Regions from separate parts of the Micromonospora sp. NPDC050397 genome, predicted to be linked through region 1. Evidence: riboswitches for the same ligand, from Rfam matches in the RefSeq annotation. Region 1 holds a riboswitch; each other region holds the start of a gene.
The links. Region 1 has a riboswitch for cobalamin ahead of ACI2K4_RS29070 (prenyltransferase/squalene oxidase repeat-containing protein). Riboswitches for the same ligand answer to the same signal wherever they lie in the genome.
Positions count from the first base shown of each region.

Region 2: linked by a shared signal. The riboswitch ahead of ACI2K4_RS25925 (ABC transporter substrate-binding protein) and the one ahead of ACI2K4_RS29070 (prenyltransferase/squalene oxidase repeat-containing protein) in region 1 are both predicted to bind cobalamin.
Region 3: linked by a shared signal. The riboswitch ahead of metE (5-methyltetrahydropteroyltriglutamate--homocysteine S-methyltransferase) and the one ahead of ACI2K4_RS29070 (prenyltransferase/squalene oxidase repeat-containing protein) in region 1 are both predicted to bind cobalamin.
Region 4: linked by a shared signal. The riboswitch ahead of ACI2K4_RS01065 (ribonucleoside-diphosphate reductase subunit alpha) and the one ahead of ACI2K4_RS29070 (prenyltransferase/squalene oxidase repeat-containing protein) in region 1 are both predicted to bind cobalamin.

Region 1 is NZ_JBJDPS010000013.1:14,484-17,684, forward strand. It holds gene ACI2K4_RS29065 (prenyltransferase/squalene oxidase repeat-containing protein) at 1-775, opposite strand, end outside; cobalamin riboswitch at 879-1,012, opposite strand; cobalamin riboswitch at 1,077-1,209, shown strand; gene ACI2K4_RS29070 (prenyltransferase/squalene oxidase repeat-containing protein) at 1,346-3,201, shown strand, end outside.
Region 2 is NZ_JBJDPS010000009.1:183,031-186,231, forward strand. It holds gene ACI2K4_RS25920 (lipopolysaccharide biosynthesis protein) at 1-1,203, shown strand, start outside; cobalamin riboswitch at 1,346-1,524, shown strand; gene ACI2K4_RS25925 (ABC transporter substrate-binding protein) at 1,617-2,576, shown strand; gene ACI2K4_RS25930 (FecCD family ABC transporter permease) at 2,669-3,201, shown strand, end outside.
Region 3 is NZ_JBJDPS010000001.1:270,035-273,235, forward strand. It holds gene metE (5-methyltetrahydropteroyltriglutamate--homocysteine S-methyltransferase) at 1-1,935, opposite strand, end outside; cobalamin riboswitch at 2,052-2,268, opposite strand; gene ACI2K4_RS01060 (ribonucleotide-diphosphate reductase subunit beta) at 2,310-3,201, opposite strand, start outside.
Region 4 is NZ_JBJDPS010000001.1:274,609-277,809, reverse strand. It holds gene ACI2K4_RS01080 (DUF5682 family protein) at 1-572, shown strand, start outside; gene ACI2K4_RS01075 (superoxide dismutase) at 634-906, opposite strand; gene ACI2K4_RS01070 (superoxide dismutase) at 909-1,523, opposite strand; cobalamin riboswitch at 1,655-1,889, shown strand; gene ACI2K4_RS01065 (ribonucleoside-diphosphate reductase subunit alpha) at 2,028-3,201, shown strand, end outside.

The DNA.
Region 1 (3,201 bases):
TCTTGCCGGCCTGGACGGCGCTGTCGGTGTTGGCGACGCCGCTGGCGCAGAGCGCGGCCATGGTCGCCCCGGTCATGTCGATGTCACTCGGCGCGGCGAGTTGGGCCGGATTTCCGGCGGCCTGGCTGAAATTCCAGCCGCCGTCGGTGTGCTGGTTGGCGCGGACGACGGTGACCGAGGCGTTGAGCAGGCTTTGCGGCACCCGCGGCGCTCCGGCTTGGGTCTTGCCGCCGGCGAGGGCGAGCAGGGCGAAGACGGTGCCGTTGAAGTTCGCGGGTGGGCCGTAGTAACCGGGTGCGCTGGGCTGCCAGTAGGAGGCGATCTTTGCGATCAGGTTCTGACCGGACGATACTCGTGCCGGGTCGATGCCGGCGGCGTACGCGTTCAACGCTGCTCGCTCGTAGTCGGTGACGACCGGGGAGGCGCCGGGCCAGGACGGTGCGGAGAGTTGGTTGCGGTAGACCGTCCGCGCGTTCTTGGTGACGTCGTCTCCGGGGGCGATGTCGACGGCGGCCGTACCGGCGGCGGCGAAGGCGCTGAAGGCCCACTCGTTGGACAGGCCGCTGCTGGCGAAGCTTCCGTCGGCGGCCTGCAACGTCTTGAGGTAGGCGACGCCGTTGGTGCGCGAGGTGGCGATCTGTGCCGGGGTGGAGGTGGCATGGGCGGTGGTAGGGGTGATCAGGACGGCGATCGCCGCACAGGCAAGCCCGGCGGTGACGGTGCGGCGGGTTCGGATCGGCCGGGTTGCGGCTCGGTCGGGGACGGTGCGGTCCATGGGTGGGACTCCTTCGGTCGGGAACCGACGAGTCGCCCCGATCCGCGTGTCCGTTCGGCGCCGCGGGCAAGGCGGTCGCCGGCCGCTGCGCGTGGTCGGGATCCGCTGTGGTGCGTCTCCACGTAGGCATTCGGGCTTGAACCGGTTGGTACCGTTTCTTACCGTTGCGCGTCAGCCCCGGATTCGCACCGGGTTCCCCCACGTGGTGATGCGGCGACGCTAGCGCACTCGCCGGGTTGCCGTCAGTAGTGACGGTGCCCACCTGATCGGACATTCGCCCCAACGTTGACTGCGGTAACGGGGTGTGGTCAGATGACCTCGTTTCACTTGGTTCAGCAGTCAGGGGAAGCCGGTCAAAATCCGGCGCTGGCCCGCAACCGTAGGTCCACTGTCGTGGACGAGTCGGAATACCTGCGCTGAATCCGTACCAGCACAAGCGCCGTCGAGGTCCGCGGCGCGGGATCAGCGCTCCCTGGCTCGGCCAGGCGTGCTCGGCTTCCGCGTTCGGGCCACCGCCCAGGGGAGGCCGCATGAGCACCACCTGCCACCGTCCGAAGCCGAGGCCCGGTCATGCGCAGCGCTGACTACCACAGTGCCGTGGCCGCCGCCCCTTCCCGCTCTGCTCCCGGTCGGCGACGTCTCACAACCGTACTGCTCGCCGCCACCTCCGCTGTCGCGGTCGCCGGTGCGATCACCCTGATCCCGCTCGCCGTCCCGGCGGTGGCCGACCCGATCGAGGCGTGCACCGCCAGCAGCGGCGCGGTCGTCGCGGTCGACTTCGGCCACTGGGACGGACCGGTGGTGCGCGGCTGCGATGCCACCCCGACCACCGGAATGGACCTGCTCCACGAGGCCGGTTTCACCACGACCGGCACCGTCCACGACGGCCCTGGATTCATCTGCCGGATCGGTACCGCCGGATTCAACAGCGGTACCGAATACCCCACACCGGCCGACGAAGCCTGCCAACTCACCCCACTTCCCACCGCGTACTGGTCATACTGGCTCGCCCCGGCCGGACAGGACCACTGGACCTACAGCCCCCTCGGCGCGCTGAGCCAACGGCCGCAGCCGGGACAGGTCGAGGCGTGGGTGTTCGGTGGCACGGACATCGGCGGCACCACGGGGCAACCAACGTTCACTCCCGCATCGGTTCGGGCGACGAACCCCGGCCGGACCACACCCGGCACTCCGAGCGCCAGCTCGACACCGTCACCGACACCCTCCACCCCCGCAGGTGTCGCGGTGGCCCGGGGAGCCGAATACCTGGTGGAGCAGCTCGTCGACGGTAATCACATCTACAACGAGGCCTGGGGCACCATCGACTTCGCCCTCACCGCGAAGGTCGGCATCGCCCTCGCCGCTTCCGAGAGCCACGACCCCACCCTGACCGCGATCGTCGACTACCTGGCCGGCAGGGCCGCCGAGTACGCCTATCCCGGTGGGGTCGGCTCACCACCAAACTCCGGCGCTGTGGCGAACCTCGCCCTGCTCGCCGAGATCACCGGCGGTGACCCGGCCGCGTTCGGCGGTCACGACCTGCTCACCGCCCTGACCGACCACCTCTGCCCGGCACCGGGCGGCGACGGCAACTGCACCGACACCGGGGACTTCTACGGCGCCGCCTCACCCGGCGCACAGGCACTCGGCATCCTCACCCTCGCCCGCGCCAACCTCCCCGTGCCGACCGCCGCCGTCGACCGCCTGAGCCAGATGCAGTGCACCGACGGCGGATTCTCCGGAGCAATGATCCGCCAGGGCGAGCCATGCGAGTCGGAGCCCGCGACCACCGGGACCGTCGTACAGGCGCTGACCCTCGTCCCCGACGCCGTCGACACCGTTGCCGAGGCGAAGACGTATCTGCTCGGTCAGCAACGGCCCGACGGCAGCTTCCCACCCTACTTGGGCGCCCAGGGCGGTGACACCGGGACGACCGCCCTCGCGGCGCAGGCAATGCTCGTCCTCGCCCAGCCCACCCCGGCGGCCTCGGCGCAGAACTGGCTCATCGCCAGGCAGGGTGACGACGGCGGGTTCGGTGGCGACGAGAACACCGTCGACTCCGACCCCTACGCGACGGTGCTGGCCGTGCCCGCTCTGGCCGGCGCCACGCTGACCACGCTGCGGCACGACCCCAGCGACCCGGAACCGACGCCCACCGCCAGCCCGACACCTTCGAGCAGCGCGACGCCGAGCACGTCGCCGTCCACGAGCCCACCGCCGAGCGGCCCCATACCGGACCTGGTCAAAGGTGTGGCGTACCTGGTCGCACCAGCGAACCTCCTTCACGGTCACTACTACGAGAGCGTCCCCGGCACCGGATCCGCCGACTTCGGGCTGACCATCGACGGCGCGTACGCGCTCGCCGCCACCGGCGGCAACGACCCCGCCCTGGCAAAGATCGTCGCTTTCCTCGATCAACGAGGCAC
Region 2 (3,201 bases), on a different contig from region 1:
GTTGTCGCCAACGGGCTGCTGAGCGCGGCGATCCTGGCACTGTGCGCGTCGTTCGGGCAGACGGACGAGATCGCGGCGTACACGGTGATGACGTCAGCGCTGGCGTTTGTCATCATCGGCGCCAGCGGCGGGTCGGCCCTGCTGTACCTCAACGGCACCGAGGAACAGCGCACCCTCGTACGGAGCCAGTGGGCCCTGGTGGTGGTACCCGCCGTACTCGTCGGCGCGCTGGTCATCGGCGAGTTCTACGCCGGCCGGGGATACAGCGCCACCGCGCTGGTGGCGGCCGGTGTGGTGGCGCTCGGCAACGGTGTCGCACAGTTGCAGATCGCCGACTTCAACCGGCGGATGCGGTTCCTGGCCACCGCCGTGCTGATGTGCGGCAGCAAGGCCGCTTCGCTGGTGATGGTCCTGGTCGGGGTCCCGCTCACGATCGCGCTCGCCACCGCCGGGCTGGCCCAGCTCGTCGTCGGCGAACTCGTCCTCGGTCGGGACGGTTCGCTGCGGCGCGCGCGGTTCCGGGAGCTGTCACTGCGGCGCGCCTTCGCCGGATACCGGTCCAGCCGGCACCTGTTCGGCTTCGCCCTCGGCGAGCTGTACGTGGCACGGTACGCCACCCTCGTGCTGTCGCTGGTCGCGACGCCCACGGTGATGGGCAGCTTCGGGGCGCTCGTCACCGCGTACCAGGCGATCGGTGGTGTCGTACAGTCGGCGTTGCAGGTGCCGATGGTGGCGCGTACCCGCAACCGGTTGGGTCTCGAATCCGCGAGGCACCCGGCGCACTTCTCGGTGGCGATGGCACTGGTCTGCGCGGTCCCGATGGCGATCGCGGTCGCCGGGCTCGCGCCCTGGCTCACCGGTACGCTGCTGTCCCTGCCGCACCGGGAGGCCGCCACCTGGCTGGCCGTGTTCATGCTGGCGCTGCCGTTCCTGGCGGTCAGCCGGGCGCTGATGTTCAACTGGATCGGCGACGGCGACTTCGCCCGCGCGACGAGGGCCATGGCCGTGCTCGCGGTGATCCTGACCATCACGGTCACGTTCGGCGTACCACGGTTCGGGCCGCTCGGCGCCGCCACCGCCACCGCCGCGGCCGAGGTGGCCGCCCTCGCGGTCATCCTGCTGCTCGCGCGCCGGTCGGCCGGCTCGGGTCCGCTCGCCGGGACGTCGCCGGCCGACGGTCAGCGGCCCCGGCCGAACGGGTGACGGTCGAACAGACGTCGGTACGCGAGACGGACGCCCCCACCGGGTCACGGGCGGTCGCCAACCGCTTCCGGTACGGCCCGCGACGGGGCGCCGGGGACGACGGACATGGTGTTCGTCATATGGCACGCGTTGTCCGATGACGCTATGTTGTCGCTGCCGTGGTGCTCGGGAAGCCGGTGGGATACCGGCGCGGCCCTCGCCACTGTGATCGGGAAGTCTCCGGCCCTCGTCGTACGAGGTCACTGGGCACCAGCCTGGGAAGGCCGGCCGGAGACGCGTTTCCCGGCAGCCAGGAGACCGGCCACGGCACACGTACCGACCCGTCCACGAGGTGCTGGAAGGTGGTCCCTGTGCGCCTGCGCGCGATGCGGCCCCGTATGTCCTGGCGTGCTGTCACGCCACTGTCCGCCGTGATGATCTTCACATTGCTGGTCGCCGGCTGCGCCGGAACCGGGGACACCCCGTCCGGGGCGGCGTCGGCCGCACCGGTCACGCTCACCAACTGCGGCCTGCCCGTGCAGGTCACCCAGCCACCGTCGCGGGTGGTCACGCTGAACCAGGCCGCGACGGAGATCATGCTGGCACTGGGTCTACAGGACCGGATGATCGGCACCGCGTACCTCGACGACACCATCCTGCCGGAGTACGCCGACGCGTACCAGAAGATCCCGGTGCTGGCCAAGGAGTACCCGTCGAAGGAAAAGCTGATCGAGGCCGCCCCGGACTTCGTCTACGCCTCGTTCGCCAGCGCGTTCAGCGACGAGGGCGTCGGTGAACGGGACACCTACACCGGTCTGCGCGTCGGCACGTACCTCTCGCCGGCCGGCTGCCCGAAGGAGACCCGCCCGTCCCCGCTCACCGTCGACCACGTGTTCGGCGAGATCCGCGACGTAGCGGCGATCTTCGGAGTGCCGGAACGGGCGACCGCGCTGATCGACGCGCAGAAGTCCCGGATCACCTCGGCCGCCTCCGGCGTCCGGGACGCGAAGGACATCTCGGTGCTCTGGTGGGACGCCGGAACCGACGCGCCGAGCGTCGGCGCCTGCTGTGGGGCACCGCAGCTCATCATGTCGGCGGTCGGGGTGACCAACAAGTTCACCGACCTCACCGGTAGCTGGGGCGACACGAGCTGGGAGAAGGTCGTCGAACGCAACCCGGACGTCATCGTCCTCGTCGACGCCGAGTGGGACCGGGCCACCGCCAAACAGGAATTCCTCGCCGGCAACGCCGCCCTGCGGGACCTACCGGCCGTCAAGGACAAACGGTTCGTCGTCATCCCGTTCTCCGAAACCAGCGCCGGGGTCCGCAACGTCCTGGGCATCGAGCACCTGGCCCAGGGACTCACCGCACTGCCGGCCCGGGTGACGCGCTGACCACCACGACCACTCCACGCCCGGCGCCGACGGCGGCGCCGGGCCGGGCGCGCGTCCTGGGCGGCACCGCACTGGTCGTCGCGTTGACCGGCATGCTCGGGCTCTCGATCGGCGCCGCGGTCACCGTCGGACCGGCCGACCTCTCCCTCGGCACCGTGTGGGCGGTGATCGGCGACCACCTGGGCGTGTTCCGTTCCGACGTGCCGCTGCTGCGGGACCACATCGTCTGGCAGATCCGCCTACCCCGGGTGCTGCTCGCCGCCACCGTCGGCGCCGGACTCGCCGCCGTCGGGGCGGTGATGCAGACCCTGACCCGCAACGCGCTCGCCGACCCGTACCTGCTCGGCGTCTCCTCCGGAGCGTCCCTCGGTGCGGTCACCGTCACCGTCACCGGACTCGGGTCGGCGGTCTGGTCCCTGACCGGCGGCGCGTTCACCGGCGCGCTCGCGGCGTTCGCCCTGGTCATCGCCGCCGCGACCAGCCGGGGCGGCCGGCTCGCACCGACCCGGATGATCCTCGCCGGTGTCGCGGTCGGCCAACTCTGCGCCGCCGTCACCTCGTTCGTCATCATCTGGGCCGCCGACCCGCACGCCACCCAGCAGATCACCTTCTGGCTGTCCGGATC
Region 3 (3,201 bases), on a different contig from region 1:
CTCGGAGTAGCACAGGTGGGTGTGGATCTGCGTGGCGTCGGCGACCCCGCTGGTGGCGAGCCGGAAGGCGGCGACCGCCCAGTCGAGGTACGCCCGCTGCTCGACCCGGCGCAGCGGCAGCCTCTCCCGCAGCGCGGGTTCGTCGACCTGGATCACCCGGATACCGGCCGCCTCCAGGTCACGGGCCTCGTCGCGCAGCGCGAGGGCGATCTGGTTGGCGGTGTCTGCCAGGGGTTGGTCGGTCCGGACGAACGACCATGCCAGGATCGTCACCGGTCCGGTGAGCATGCCCTTCACCGGTCGACTGGTCAGCGACTGAGCGTAGGTGGACCAGCCGACGGTCATCGGGCCGCTCCGGGCCACGTCGCCGTAGACGATCGGCGGCCGTACGCACCGCGAGCCGTACGACTGCACCCAGCCGTTGGCCGTGGCGGCGAACCCGTCGAGCTGTTCGCCGAAGTACTGCACCATGTCGTTGCGCTCCGGCTCGCCGTGCACCAGCACGTCCAGCCCGAGTCGTTCCTGTAGCGCGATGACGTGCGCGACCTCGGCCCGCATCCGTTCCGTGTAGCCGGCGTCGTCGAGTCGTCCGGCCCGGTGCGCCGCACGGGCCCGACGCAGTTCCGGGGTCTGCGGGAAGGACCCGATGGTCGTGGTGGGCAGCGCCGGCAGGTTCAGCCGGGACCGCTGCGCGGCGGCGCGCTGCGGGTACGGCCCGCGACGTACGTGTTCGGGGCGGAGCGCGTCGAGCCGGGCGCGAACGGCGTTGTCCCGCCAGGCCGCCGGTGCGGCGGGCACGGGCGCGGGGAGCGCCGCGACGCCGTCGCGCAGGGCCCGGCCGAGGGCGACCACCTCGTCCACCTTCTGCCGGGCGAACGCGAGCCGGGCGCGTAGGTCGTGGTCGAGGTCGGGTTCGGCGGCCAGGTCGACCGGCACGTGCAGCAGCGAACACGACGTGGACACCGCGACGTGGTCGGCCAGGCCGGTCAGCGCGGCACCGGTCGCGGTGGCGGCGCGCAGGTCGGTACGCCAGACGTTGCGACCGTCGACCAGCCCGGCGACGATCGTCCTGCCCCGCAGCGGACCGGCGGCGGCGAGCCGGGCGAGGTCGCCGGGCCCGGCGACCAGGTCGATGCCGACCGCTTCTACCGGCGTGTCGAGCAGGGCCGGCAGCGCGTCGCCGAGTTCACCGAAGTAGGACGCGACAAAGAGCTCCGGCCGGTGCTCCGTCGCGCCGAGCCGGCGGTACGCCGCACGCAGCGCGTCGATCTCGTCCGGGGTGCGGTCGGCGACGTACCCGGGCTCGTCGAGTTGGACCCAGGCGACCCCGGCGTCGGCGAGGGTGCCGAGGAGGTCGGCGTAGACCGCGACGAGATCGTCGAGCCGGTCGAACGGCCGGAACCCCTCCGGGGCGTCCTCGGTGGACTTGGCCAGCAGGAGGAACGTCGCCGGGCCGACCAGCACCGGTCGGGTCGGGACACCGAGCGCCTCGGCCTCGGCGTGTTCGCGTACCGATTTGTCCGGGCGGGCGGTGAAGACGGTGTCCGGGCCGATCTCCGGCACCAGGTAGTGGTAGTTGGTGTCGAACCACTTCGTCAGCTCCAGGGCCGGCTCCCGCGCCGTCCCCCGGGCCATGGCGAAGTAGGTGTCCAGGTCGTCGAGGTCGAGGCGACGGAAGCGGTCCGGCACCGCGTCGACCAGGACGCAGGTGTCGAGCATCTGGTCGTAGTAGGAGAACGTGTTGGACGGGACGGCGCCCAGACCGGCGTCACGCAGGGTGCGCCAGACGTCGGCGCGCAGGCCGGCGGCGGTCCGCTCCAGGGTGGCCGCGTCGGTCCGGCCGCCCCAGTAGGACTCGACGGCCTGCTTGAGCTCCCGGTGCGGACCGATACGGGGATAGCCGAGCACGGTGCTCAGCCCGAACGGTGTGGTCACGAGACGGGTGTCCTTCCCTCGAGGTCGGCCGACGGCCACCCGGGAGGACACGGCAGGGCACGGTACGACGACCGGCCTCGCCCTGGCCCTCCCGAGGGGCCGACGGCGGCGCACGCGGACGCGTACGCGGTGCGGGCAGGTCTTCGGACTCGCGGGCGCGACCGGTGCGACCCGGTCTCCTACTGGCCGTCGCTTCCCAGACGCGTACGCGTCCAGTGCGTATGACGGCGGTCGTTCCCACTCACCGCTGCGGGGCAGTCCCGGTTTTGCACCGGGTTCCCTCTTACGACGCCCCGCCGCGAAGCGGGGCGAACCAGCACTGTCGGCCATCGTACGGCGTCCGGTCGGTTCGCCCCACCCGCCACGGGTACGTGTCAGAAGTCGTCGTCGAAGCTGACCGTGCCGCTCACCCCGACCTGGTACGCCGACACCCGGCGCTCGAAGAAGTTCGACAGCTCCTGTACGTCCTGCAACTCCATGAACGCGAACGGGTTCTTCGACCCGTACAGCGGGGCGATGTCGAGTTGGGCGAGCCGCCGGTCGGCGACGTGTTGGAGGTATTCGCGCATGTCCGGCAGGGAGAGCCCGGAGACGCCCTGTTCGAGCAGGTCCTCGGCGAACTGCACCTCGCACTCGACCGCCTCGGCGAGCATGTCGCGTACCTGCTGGCGCATCTCGTCGTCGAACAGGTCGGGTTCCTGCTGGCGGACCGTGTCGACGACGTCGAAGGCGAACGCCATGTGCATCGACTCGTCGCGGAACACCCAGTTGGTGCCGGAGGCGAGCCCGTGCAGCAGTCCCCGGGAGCGCAGGAAGTAGACGTACGCGAACGCGCCGTAGAAGAAGAGCCCCTCGATGCAGGCGGCGAAGCAGATCAGGTTGAGCAGGAACGCCCGCCGGTCGTCGCGGCTCCTCAGCTCCCGCAGCTCGAAGACCGAGTCGATCCAGCGGAAGCAGAACTCGGCCTTGCGGCGGATCGACGGGATGCTCTCGATCGCGTCGAAGGCGGCGAACCGTTCGGCCTCGTCCGGCACGTAGGTGTCGAGCAGGTTCAGGTAGAACTGGACGTGCACCGCCTCCTCGAACAGTTGCCGGGACAGGTAGAGCCGGCCCTCCGGGGAGTTCACGTGCTGGTAGAGGTTGAGCACCAGATTGTTGGCGACGATGGTGTCACCGGTGGCGAAGAAGGCGACCAGCCGGCTGACCAGGTGCCGTTCGGCCGGGGTGAGCCGGGTCAGGTCGGCCAGGTCGGAGTGCAGGTCCACC
Region 4 (3,201 bases), on a different contig from region 1:
AGTTGCGCGAACGGACCACCGGCCTGCTGGAGAACCCGCTGGTCATACCCACCTTCCCGCGGTACCTGATCGGCTTCGCCCAGGCGCTCGAACCCGTGCCGACCCTGGCGCCGTTTGTGGTGGAGGTGCTGTCGAAGGCGTTCGGACGGCTGCCCGACCCGGTGCTGCTGCCGTGGCTGCCGACCCTGATCACCACGCTGCGCGCGGAGGCCGGCGACCAGGTGCCCCGGCTCGTCCGCGAGGCGGGCCGGACCTTCCCGGCCGGGCTCGCGGCGCTCGACGCCTGGACGCCGCCCTGGTCCGGGGCGGGCACGGCGAGCGCCGGTCGCCCGGCGGCCGGGTCCGGCGCCGACGGTACGGGCTCCGCCGGGTCGGGCCCGGGCGACACCGGACCGGTGGCGCGACTGCTGGCCGGGCACCCGGAGTCCTGTGACGCGGTGGCCGGGCTGCTCGGTTGCGACGACGGCTGGCGGTCGTCCGCGGCTCCGGCCGCCACACCCTTCGGGACGGAGTTGCCGGAGCTGCTCGCGCGTTATCCGGAGACCGCCGTGGCACTCGCGGCGCGGCTCTGACCGTCGGGGGAGCAACCGTTCCGCCGGGCCGAGCCCGGCGGAACGGTTGTCGCCCGGCTGGTCAGTCCGGGGCGGGCGGTGGCTGGTCCGACGCGGTCGCCAGGTGCAGGGAGAGTTCCTGGACCAGGTCGTCCATGCTCTGCCCGCTCTGCGCCCGGACCAGGCCGAGAGCCAGCTCCGCGAGCAGGTAGAACCCGAGCGTCTTGGCCTGCTCGCTGGGAAACGCGGCGAGCAGTGCCTCGGCGCCGTCGAGGTCGCCCCGGTGCCGGGCCGCGACAACTCCGGCGGCCCGCTGCACGGCCTCGGCGGCGGCCGGGGTGGGGTGGTCCACCACGCTCAGATCTTGGGCTTGGTGGCGCGGGCGGCGTCGAACCGGCTGGTCACGTCGGTCCAGTTCACCAGGTTCCACAGCCGGTCCACGTAGTCCGGACGCACGTTGCGGTACTGCAGGTAGTACGCGTGCTCCCACGCGTCGAACACCAGCACCGGGGTCGAACCCTGACCAACGTTGCCGTGATGGTCGTAGACCTGCTCCACGATCAACCGCTGGCCCAGCGGCTCCCACGCCAGCACTCCCCAACCCGAACCCTGCACACCCTTTGTCGCCGCCGAGAGCTGACCGGCAAAACCTTCGAACGAGCCGAAGTGCTCGTCGATCGCCGCCGCCAACTCGCCCTCCGGGCGGTCGCCACCGTCCGGCGACAGGTTGTTCCAGAAGATCGAGTGCAGGACGTGACCGGAGAGGTTGAACGCGTACGTCTTCTCCAGCCCGACCAGGGTGTTGTAGTCGCCCTTCTCCCTCGCCTCGGCGAGCCGGTCGAGCCCGTCGTTGGCGCCCTTGACGTACGCCGCGTGGTGCTTGCTGTGGTGCAACTCCAGGATCTCCCCGGACATCGCCGGTTCGAGCGCGCCGTAGTCGTAGGGCATGTCGGGCAGGGTGTACACGGCCATCGGTACGTCCTCTCGCATAAGAATCGCTGTTGCCAACATAGTGCAACAAGGCTCGACCGTCAGGATCACCTTCTCCGACGCCAACACGCCGGCACGACATGTGGTGTTCAACAACCGGACCTCCCCCATATATAGTTCGTGACGCGACTGGTTCGGCCGGGCATCCACCCCGGCCGAGGCAAGAGGGAACCCGGCGCGAATCCGGGACTGCCCCGCAGCGGTAAGTGGGAACGACCGCCGTCACGAAGCACTGGGAGACAACCGGCCCGGCCGGAAGCCCTGGGAAGCGACGGCCAGTAGGGGGTCACGGCTGGTCCGTGGCCACGCCCACGAGTCCGAAGACCTGCCAGCCGCGCCGCGCCGGACAACCGCGCGCGGCGGTCCGAGACCGCGTGGGACGGTCGACGGCTGCGACGTACGCCAGGGCGTGCGTCTCCGCCCGCCTGCGCGCGTTCCGGACCTCGTCGACACGAGCACGAGGAGCGACAGGTGACGGTCACAGAGCTGGCTGCGGGCGAGCGGGCGACGGACGGCGACACGTCCGCACCGGGGCAGCGGCGTACCCAGATGCGGGTACGCAAGCGCAACGGCGCGTTCGAACCGGTCGACGTCAACAAGATCGTCCGGGCGGTGGAACGCTGGGCGGGCGACCTGGACGACATCGACCCGCTGCGGGTCGCGACCCGGACGATCAGCGGCCTCTACGACGGGGCGACAACGGCCGAACTGGACCGGTTGTCGATCCAGACCGCCGCCGAGATGATCGGCGAGGAGCCCCAGTACTCCCGACTCGCGGCCCGGCTCCTGGCCGGTTACGTCGACAAGGAGGTACGCGGGCAGGGCATCGCGTCGTTCAGCCAGGCGATCCGACTCGGCCACGAACTCGGACTGGTCGGCGACCAGACGGCGCGCTTTGTCGCCGTCAACGCCCGCAAGCTCGACGACGCCGTCGACCCCACGGCCGACCTGCGGTTCGAGTACTTCGGGCTGCGTACGGTGCACGACCGGTACCTGCTGCGGCACCCGACCAGCCGGCTGGTGGTGGAGACACCGCAGTACTGGCTGCTGCGGGTCGCCTGCGGCCTGTCCCACACCCCCGGCGAGGCGATCGGGTTCTACCGGCTGATGTCGACGCTCGCGTACCTGCCGAGTTCCCCGACGCTGTTCAACTCCGGCACCGCGCACACCCAGATGTCCTCCTGCTTCCTGGTCGACTCGCCCCGCGACGAACTCGACTCGATCTACGACCGGTACGCCCAGGTGGCGAAGCTGTCGAAGTTCGCCGGCGGGATCGGGATCGCGTGGTCCCGGGTGCGCTCGCGGGGTGCGTTGATCCGGGGCACCAACGGGTTGTCGAACGGTATCGTGCCGTGGCTGCGCACGCTGGACGCGAGCGTCGCCGCGGTCAATCAGGGCGGCCGGCGCAAGGGGGCGGCCTGCGTCTACCTGGAGCCGTGGCACCCGGACATCGAGGAGTTCCTCGAACTGCGGGACAACACCGGCGAGGACGCGCGGCGTACGCACAACCTGAACCTGGCGAACTGGATCCCGGACGAGTTCATGCGGCGGGTCGAGGCCGACGGCACGTGGTCGCTGTTCGACCCGGCCGAGGTGCCCGAGCTGCCCGACCTGTGGGGGGAGGACTTCGACGCCGCGTACCGGGCCGCCGAGACCGCCG